DNA from 3 places in the Bacillus sp. 01N45 genome. Region 2 is predicted to be linked to each of the others. Evidence: riboswitches for the same ligand, from Rfam matches in the RefSeq annotation. Region 2 holds a riboswitch; each other region holds the start of a gene.
What was found. Region 2 has a riboswitch for S-adenosylmethionine ahead of AC1DMU_RS22560 (methionine ABC transporter ATP-binding protein). Riboswitches for the same ligand answer to the same signal wherever they lie in the genome.
Positions count from the first base shown of each region.

Region 1: linked by a shared signal. The riboswitch ahead of AC1DMU_RS26345 (peptide ABC transporter substrate-binding protein) and the one ahead of AC1DMU_RS22560 (methionine ABC transporter ATP-binding protein) in region 2 are both predicted to bind S-adenosylmethionine.
Region 3: linked by a shared signal. The riboswitch ahead of AC1DMU_RS20535 (cyclase family protein) and the one ahead of AC1DMU_RS22560 (methionine ABC transporter ATP-binding protein) in region 2 are both predicted to bind S-adenosylmethionine.

Region 1 covers NZ_JBFTQW010000016.1:38,585-41,866, reverse strand. Annotated here, with positions in the region: gene proC (pyrroline-5-carboxylate reductase) at 1-469, shown strand, start outside; gene AC1DMU_RS26350 (aldo/keto reductase) at 471-1,304, shown strand; SAM riboswitch class I at 1,458-1,562, shown strand; gene AC1DMU_RS26345 (peptide ABC transporter substrate-binding protein) at 1,695-3,282, shown strand, end outside.
Region 2 covers NZ_JBFTQW010000011.1:87,612-90,893, forward strand. Annotated here, with positions in the region: gene metQ (methionine ABC transporter substrate-binding lipoprotein MetQ) at 1-70, opposite strand, end outside; gene AC1DMU_RS22555 (methionine ABC transporter permease) at 95-760, opposite strand; gene AC1DMU_RS22560 (methionine ABC transporter ATP-binding protein) at 753-1,778, opposite strand; SAM riboswitch class I at 2,078-2,185, opposite strand; gene AC1DMU_RS22565 (hypothetical protein) at 2,311-2,655, opposite strand; gene AC1DMU_RS22570 (thioredoxin family protein) at 2,810-3,118, opposite strand; gene AC1DMU_RS22575 (toprim domain-containing protein) at 3,122-3,282, opposite strand, start outside.
Region 3 covers NZ_JBFTQW010000009.1:76,443-79,724, reverse strand. Annotated here, with positions in the region: gene AC1DMU_RS20545 (nucleotidyltransferase domain-containing protein) at 1-59, opposite strand, end outside; gene AC1DMU_RS20540 (PRK06851 family protein) at 181-1,290, opposite strand; SAM riboswitch class I at 1,440-1,552, shown strand; gene AC1DMU_RS20535 (cyclase family protein) at 1,637-2,269, shown strand; gene AC1DMU_RS20530 (hypothetical protein) at 2,297-2,677, opposite strand; partial or broken gene AC1DMU_RS20525 (ATP-binding protein) at 2,900-3,061, opposite strand; gene AC1DMU_RS20520 (S-adenosylmethionine decarboxylase related protein) at 3,271-3,282, opposite strand, start outside.

The DNA of each region.
Region 1 (3,282 bases), on a different contig from region 2:
TAAGGACACGCCTGTTGCTTGGATTATGCCAAATACAGCTGCTGAAATTGGGAAGTCAATCTCCTTATATACAACAGGACAATCAGTAAACGAGATGCATCAAGAAACCTTGCAACTGCTTTTAAGAGGCATTGGTACTTCGCAACTTTGCACTGAGGAAGAAGTTCATCAGCTTACTGCAGTTACTGGAAGTGCACCAGCTTTCCTTTATTACTTTGCTGAAAGCTTGATTGAAGCAACAAAAAGTTATGGCGTCGATGAAGCAACCGCAAAACACCTTGTCATTCAAATGATTTCTGGATCTGCTTCTATGCTTGAACAAACGCAAGATCCGGCTAACCTCCGCGAACAAGTAACAACGCCAGGTGGTTCCACAGCTGAAGGTCTCAAAGCTTTATATGAATATAATTTTTCAGAGGCGATTCAAAAAGCAGTAGAAGCAACAAACAAAAAAGCTAGGGGGAAATAATATGAGTTTAACAAGTTTAAAAGACTATACTACATTACATAACGGTGTAAAAATGCCTTGGTTCGGTTTAGGTGTTTTTAAAGTAGAAGATGGTTCAGAAGTAATTGAGTCTGTAAAATCAGCAATTAAAAATGGTTACCGCAGCATCGATACTGCAGCAATCTATCAAAACGAAGAAGGCGTTGGACAAGCGATCCGTGAAGCAGGTGTTTCACGTGAAGAATTATTTATTACATCAAAAGTATGGAATAGCGATCAAGGATATGAAACAACACTTCAAGCATTTGAAACTACATTAGAAAAATTAGGTCTAGAATATTTAGATTTATATTTAGTACATTGGCCTGTAAAAGGGAAATATACTGAATCATGGAAAGCGTTAGAAAAACTTTATAAAGATGGCCGTGTTCGTGCTATCGGTGTGAGTAATTTCCACATTCACCACTTACAAGACGTGTTTGAAATCGCTGAAATTAAGCCAATGGTCAATCAAGTGGAATACCACCCACGTTTAGCACAAGAAGAATTACACGCTTTCTGTAAAGAACATAACATCCAGCTTGAAGCTTGGTCACCATTAATGCAGGGACAACTACTGGATAACTCCACATTACAAGACATTGCGACAAAATATAATAAATCAACTGCACAAATTATTTTACGCTGGGATTTACAAAATGAAGTTGTAACAATCCCTAAATCTATTAAAGAACATCGCATTATTGAAAATGCAAATATATTCGATTTTGAATTAAGTGCTGATGACATGAAAGCAATTCAAGCTCTAAATGAAGATCGTCGCGTTGGTCCAGATCCAGATAACTTTGACTTCTAGTAGAAAAACCACTGCCATATGCAGTGGTTTTTCTCGTTAAATAAAACTGAAAATTTAAACTATATTTCAATTGGTTGACACTTCATCATCCAAGGTGTAAGATTTTGAATTATCAAAGAAACACAAAAATTAATAAAATTTATTCGTTTACTCATTGTATCAAGAGAGGTGGAGGGACTGGCCCTTTGAAACCTCGGCAACAGGTTCATTTTGAATACTGTGCCACTTCCTGCAAGCATTGTGCTTGAAAGATAGAATGAGGGACTTCGTTTATATACGGGTGCATAACTTGTACGTAAAAATCCCTCTTTCTCAATATGAAAAGAGGGATTTTTTATTTTTCATTTCCCTCATCATCATCCAAACTTAATTATTTAGGAGGAAAATCAAATGAAAAAGAAGTTTGTACCCGGTATTGCATCAGCTGTAGGAGTAAGTATTTTATTAACTGGTTGCGGTAGTTATAAAAACGAAGCAAGCGGAGCAAATGCAAAAGACGAGGCGCCTAGTAAACAGGTTTTAAACTTATCTTCACCTACGGAAATACGAACAATGGATACAGCTCGTGCTACAGATACTGATTCTGGTCAAGTAATGAGAAACGTATTTGAAGGTTTGTATAATCTTGGTGAAGGTAACAAACCTGTCCCTGGCGTTGCGAAATCTCATGAAGTAAGTGGCGATAAAACGAAATACACATTCCACCTGCGAGATTCAAAATGGTCAAACGGCACTCCTGTCACAGCGAAAGATTTTGTCTTCGCTTGGCAAAGAGCTGTTGATCCAGCAACAGCCTCTGAATATGCATTTCTATTCTTTGATATTAAAAATGCAACAAAAATTAACAACAAAGAACTTCCAGCCGATCAACTTGGTGTAAAAGCAATTGATGACCATACGTTTGAGGTAGAATTAGAACGTCCTGTTCCGTACTTTATAAGCTTAACAGCATTCCCAACATTTCTACCAATTAACGAGGAATTCTTTAAAGCACAAGGTGATAAGTATGCGTTAGAAGACAATACAATTTTGTACAACGGAGCTTTTACACTAAGCGATTGGAAGCATGAGCAAAGCTTTAAATTTAAGAAAAACCCTACCTATTGGGATAAAGATACTGTCAAACTGGAAGAAATCAATTTTAACGTCGTAAAGGAAAAATCTACAGAAGTAAATTTATTCGAGTCAAAACAATTAGATCGTATCAAACTAACATCTGACTTCGTTGATAAATATAAAAAGGATGCTAACTTTAAAGAACGGCCAAACGTAGGGGTACAGTTTCTACGTATGAATCAACAAAACAAAGTACTTCAAAACGTTTCTGCACGCCAAGCAATCGATCAAACAATTGATCGAAAATCCTTTGTAAATACGTTATTAAATGACGGCTCCACACCAACCTCTAGTCTCGTACCGAAAAACTTTGCAAAAGGACCTGACGGAACAGACTTCCGTGCTGCAAACGGCGATTTAACAAAGGTTGATACAAAATCTGCTCAAGAATTATGGAAAAAGGCAAAACAAGAACTTGGGTCTGAAAAAATAACATTAGAACTATTAATAAGTGACGGTGACCTTGAAAAGAAAACTGGTGAGTTCTTAAAAGGACAATTAGAAAAGAATTTAGATGGCTTAACAGTAAATATAAAGCCGCAACCACGTAAACAACAAGTTTCACTTTTATTAAAAGGTGACTACGAAATTGGAATTGACGGCTGGAGCCCTGACTTTGCAGATCCAATTACATTCCTTGAGCTATTTACAACGAATAACCCTTACAACTTAGATCATTACTCTAATAAGGAGTTCGATGAAACAATAGCAAAAGTGAAAACAACTTTAGCCGGTGATGAAAAAGCTCGCTGGGAAGCATTACTAGCATCCGAGAAAATATTATTTAAAGACTCTGTTATCGCTCCTCTTTACCAAAAAGGCGAATCTTATTTAGAACGTTCTTATGTGAAAGGAATTGTGC
Region 2 (3,282 bases):
CTTTCCCGCCACAAGCAGCTAACCCAAAAATAGAAGTTGAAATAAGTGCTGTAAGTAATAATTTTTTCATTTGAAACATCCTCCTGTTTTTTTATTATCGTTTATCTATTCGAGTCGTTACACTATCACCAATCCACTGAATGAAAAATACCACTAGTAATACACAAATTGTCGCAACGATTGTTACATCGTTATTTCCTCGCTGGAATCCTTCTAAATAAGCAAGTGTTCCAAGGCCACCAGCACCAACAACCCCCGCCATTGCTGTATAGCCTACTAAAGCGATTGTTGTAACCGTAATACCAGATACTAATGCTGGTAACGATTCTGGAATTAATACTTTCAAAATAATAGTGCTTGTTTTTGCTCCCATTGCTTTTGAAGCTTCAATTACACCTTTATCAATTTCGCGAAGTGCAATTTCAACCATTCTCGCGTAAAACGGTGCCGCTCCAATAATTAAAGCTGGCAGTGCTGCACTCGCTCCAAGAATTGTTCCAAGCAGAATCTTTGTGAATGGGATTAATAAAATGATTAAAATGATGAACGGTATCGAGCGGAAAATGTTTACGAACGCTCCAATTGCCGTGTTAACCGATTTGTTTTCCCATAAATTATCTTTCGCTGTCATAAAGAGTAACAATCCTAAAATTAGTCCTAAAACAAATGTGGCAAGAGCTGCGATTGCCGTCATATATAACGTTTCACCAGTTGCTTCTAACATTTGATTCCAATCAATATTTGTGAGTAACTTATCCATGTGCAATCACCTCCAGCTCTACTTGATCTTGATGTATTCCCTCTATTGCTTGCTGAATCGCTGTTTCCTCACCATTTAAATGAATAACTAAACTACCGTAAGAGCCGTTATTTGTTTGGGCGATGTTTCCTTGCAAAATGCTAACTTCTATATCACTGCGTTGCATTAATCTTTGAAGTACTGGTCTTTCTACAGCTTCACCGATAAACTGCAAACGAACTACTTTACCATCTGGATACTTTTCAATTAAACTTTCAATCGTTTCATTTGTATCTTCAGAATCCGTTAACTGCTGTACAAATCGCTTTGTAATGTCTTTCTGCGGATTGCGGAATACATCAAGTACTGGACCCGTTTCTACAATCTTCCCTTTCTCCATTACCGCCACTCGATTACAAATCTTTCGAATCACGTGCATCTCGTGTGTAATGAGTACAATTGTTAAACCGAGACGCTTATTAATATCTAATAATAAATCTAAAATTTGATCTGTCGTTTCTGGATCAAGAGCTGATGTCGCTTCATCACATAAAAGCACTTGTGGATTGTTAGCTAATGCTCTTGCAATACCAACGCGTTGCTTTTGTCCTCCGCTCAGCTGAGATGGATACGCGTCCCCTCTTCCTTCTAATCCAACAAGATGAATTAACTCATCCACTCGTTTTCTTCTCTTCGCCTTATCAACACCTGCAATTTCAAGTGGGAACTCGATATTTTCGCGTACAGTTCGTGACCAAAGTAAGTTGAAGTGCTGAAAAATCATTCCGATTTCTTGCCTTGCCTTACGAAGTTCACTCCCTGTAATTGCTGAAATCACACGATTTGCAATTGTAATTTGGCCAGAAGTTGGTTTCTCTAACTGATTGAATAATCTGATTAAAGAACTTTTCCCAGCGCCACTATATCCGATCACACCAAATATTTCACCTTTGTCTATTTTTAAATTGGCATTATCTACAGCAGTGACATCACCGCTTTTTGCTTTATATATTTTCTTTACATTTTCTAACAAGATCATGATGTTCACCCCTTTTTTTGTTTAAAAAGCGTAAGCGGCTCGTTTAGAACAAGAGGACGCCCGAATCCCTGACGTAGAGGTGCTTTTTGCCTCATAGGAAGGGATGAAACGACCGACTGTTCTAGCCGCTGAAGCTAGATTTTTGGTCGACTCCGCAATTTTTTATTTTTAATGCGTGTAGTCCACCATTATCACTACTTTTATTGTTTGAATGTCCTCCACATTCAAACAATAAAAAAACCTTTCCGCTTTAGAGAAGCAGAAAGGTTTATATGCGTATATAACAACATTATCCCTCTCTCTCATCTCTCAAAGCATTTGCTTTGCAGGAATTGGCACCATTTCAACATAAGTTGACGGTTGCCGGGCTTCACAGGGCACAGTCCCTCCACCTCTCTTGATAAGAGAAATCAGATTACATTTTCGTCTGATTTGTAATTTATGAAATTGTCTATATTTTATGAATTGAATTGTATCAATATCCACACACCATGTCAACAGAAATTTTCGTAAAAAATGAAACTTCAGAATTTTAAGCGCCTACTGACATCGGTTTACATATATGGAACATCGATTCAACTAATAGCATCGTTCGATACGTTCCCGAATATTGTACACGTCCATCGTTCATTAGCATTTGCAATCGTACATTTCCATTCACCAATTGTTTTACATCTTCCTCATCTACACAAACGATTTGCTCCGTTCCTCTTTCCTCATGTAGCAGCTCTATATAATCTCTTGAAATTTGTAACGAACAACTTTCATCTCCAAAGCGGAAATTAACAGTTTTTTCTCCTTGTCTTAAAAGCGGCTCTAAATGATATTGACCATTAGCGTAATTTACAAATGATTGCAGCAAAGAATATAATTTCACCCTAAATCACATCCTTCATATCACTTTCTATTACACATACCATTCCCTCTCACTAAAGAGCAATCCTGTTACTTTCGCTCGACAAATACTGTAACCACCCTGCATCTCGACATATTTCCCGAGAAATATGTCGAGGCGGCAAAAACTTTGCCGCCTACTTTAATTCCGTATATAAATATTCAACCGAATGAAATGCATATATCTTCTTCATGAGTGTCCCATTTTCAAAAACAAGTAAACACGGTACACTTTCGATTCCATACTCTTTCGCTAAATGCGGAGCATAATTTAAATCTAACATTCCAATTTGGAGGTCTTCAATTGTCAGCTCAACAACTGTTAACATCTTTTTTGCTAATTGGCATGTTCCACACATTGGAGTATATACATATAACACTGTTTTTTCTTCGTTCTCTATTAGGGCTGTAGCTTCGGCTCCTGTCCAATCAATCACTTCTATCATTCCTTACCGTAAATATTCTGTATAAACGTCAATGTCAGCTCCCCATAATACATTTGCTAAGTGTGAAGATGGCGCAGTTGCCACTTCTCGGTACGAGCGATCAATGTAAATATGCTCTGCTTGCGGAAATTCTTTTCGAAATTGCTTCCTTAACTTTTCTCCAG
Region 3 (3,282 bases), on a different contig from region 2:
ATTTTCACATCATTCTCTTGTTCAATTCTTGCTAACTCCACTCTAATTTTCTCTCTCATTTCATACCCTCTCCATTTTTTGATTATTTCCTTGGAAATTCGACAAATATACTGCTAATTTTACTACATACTAAAATAGCTGTCAGAAAATTCCCGACAGCCTACTAAAATCCTTTATTTTTTACTTGTTCTTTTCTGTTACACTAACCGCAATTCGTTCAAACTCTTTTTGAATCTCCTCTTTATATGCATCTACTTTTGAAAAATCCATAGCAGCAATATATATTCGTTCTAATTTATCACGAACTGATTTCGCTTTCGCTAAGAAAGACATCGCCTCATTCATTTTTGCTTTATATTGAATCGACACGTCACGAATTTCTGTCGCATACTTCTCATCTGTCCCTGGTGTCACAATCAAGGCATACATATCTATAATTTCATCACCTTCGCGGCTCGGAAAATATTCATGTGGTGCGGTGCTATCAAAAATTGCAAACCCTAATTCTCTTACGATAACCATATCAAGACTATTTGGATCAAATCCACAATGATATACTTCAACTTCAAATCCTTTTTCTTCTGCTGCCTTAGCTAATTTTTTAAGCATTGTTGATTTCCCAGATCCTGGGCGTCCTTTTATAAAATAACGATGTGGTAATCCCTCTGTTAAATTAGGAACAAAATCAACTGCTCCTTTCGGTGTAGCTGCCCCTAAAAACCGATGTTTCACAAGCGATTGTTTCCCGCCTTTATCTGTAAATAACTTCTGAATCAGCTGATCGGTTAGTTCATTTGCTTTATTAAAATCAATATTATTAATATATATTTTCTCCCACTCGTCATGTATAACTAGTGCCTCGTTAAAACAAGCGTAAGCAGTTTGAAAAGCCTTGCTTGCTTCTGAAACAAATCGTTCAATTTCCACCTTCTGCTTTCTTAATTTATCTGAGTCCCAAGCAACCCCTAAATTAATATACTCTTCGACAACTCCTGGCATTTTCGGCTCAATAACATGCGGTGATGTTCCATCAACAATTCCTACTTTTAACTTCGGGATAATTACACCATCAACCGATTTATTATCAGAAGAACAGTGTAAAAATTCAATATCATATCCTTTTTCAACCCACTCGCGACCTATTGCTTTGATTAAAGAAGATTTCCCGGTTCCAGGACCACCCTTTAAAATAAATAACCTGTTTAGCCCTTTTAAATTCTCATCGTATAAATTATGAAATCCTCTAGCTGTATTTCCACCAGCGTAATAATTCAATACATTCCCTGTCACTGCACTCACTCCTTCGCAGCATTCTATTTACATAAGCTACAATATGCGAGCAACTTTATTTGGGTGAATACCTATTTTGTATTGCACGAAAAAAGGAAATGAATTACAATTTAAAAGTAGTGAATATTCAGAAACGAAAACTTAATATGTCTTTATCAAGAGAGGCAGAGGGACCGGCCCTTTGACGCCCAGCAACCTCAGTTTATACAAACTGAATAGGTGCTAATTCCTGCAAAATGCATTGCATTTTGAAAGATAAAACGTAACTATTGTGTACAAAACTCATCTTTCTTGATTATGAAAGGTGAGTTTTTTTATTTCAAAACATATATTGGAGGTATTTAAAATGAAAGTAATTGACCTATCACAAACATTTGAAAACAATATGTCCCAATTCCCTGGAACACCAAAAATCAATTTAGGAGCCATTACAAGCGTTGAAGAGACAGGCTATCAAGTTACAGATTTTCATTCTGTCGTTCATGTTGGCACGCATTGTGATGCTCCTGCTCATTTCATTTCAGGCGCAACGACTATTGATCAATTACCCCTAGATCAATTTGTAGGCGAAGCTGTTCTTATTGATGTAACTCATGTACAAGAACGAAAACTACCTAAAGAAGTATTACACAACGCTGACATAAAAGAAGGTGATATTGTCATTTTCCATTCCAATCTATCTACGAAATGGAATACAGAAGCATATGAGAAAGAAGCTTTTTATCTTTCTGAAGAATTAGCTGAAGAACTAGTTCAATTAAAAGTAAAATCTGTCGGTTTAGATTTCATCTCTCCTGATGAGGTAACGACAGAAACATCGCCAATCCATCACATACTACTTGGGAATAATATTTATTTAATCGAAAACTTAACAAACTTAGATGCAATTAACACGAAACGTTTCTTTTTCTCAGCGGCACCTTTAAAAATTAAAGATAGCGACGGTGCTTTCGCAAGGGCATTCGCTGTAATTTTTTAAACAAACTATACAAAAAAGCAAAGATCATCATTGACCTTTGCTTCTATTTTTTTTATTTAAACTAAGAAAGAATTGCTCAACACGAGGACGTAACCAAGCTAAATAATCTTTCTCTTTCTTCTTTGTACAAGCTATTTCTTCGCCATCTACCATTCCGACAAGCTCTAGCTCTAACAGTTGCCTCGTAAATGCTAACATATTTATTTCTTCGTCTGGATACTCTTCTTTTAATTTCTCCTCAATTTCCCCCAATAAAAAACCGTCACGCATCATTGCCAATGCATCAATCCAAAGTGGCGGCATTTCATATTTTTCTCCTGTAATTGTATCTTTTACAATATAATTCTTTTGCTCTTTTCGAAATTGAATCGTGTGTAAACATACAGTCGAATTTAATGTTAATTCCATCATACCACCTCTTTCATAATATCTGCATAGAAAAAAGGATGCGCGTGCACCCCTTCTTTCTCTAACACTACCGAACCGTTACATGAATAACAAATCTCATGTCGATATTTTCCTCCATTATAAACGAAGTATTTTATAAAAAAAACCCTTCTTGAAACATTTTATAAAATGTTTATATTTACACAACAAGAACACTTTTCTGAAATTTTTTTCTCTAGCACATTATGCTGTCGGTAAAAAAATTTCCTCTTTCGTTCCTATTCCCATGCTACTTTGAATCGCGATACTTCCTTGATGTTCCTCAATGATTTTATATGTAATCATTAACCCAAGTCCCGTACCATTCTCCTTTGTTTTGTAAAAAGCTTTACCGATTTTCTCTAACAAATCCGTTAATTTTTTTAAATAATTTAAAAGCTTCTCTTTCCTCATATATCAAGCTTTTAAATTTGTTCATATAAATACTCCTCATACTCAATACAAAAGCTCTACATATTATCTCCTTAAATTATAAGTATGAAATTGCTTTCAGGGTAAGATGTAACCTTATCATACGAAAAGGAAGGAGATTTCCCCTTCCTTTTCGTCACAACTTATATCCATCT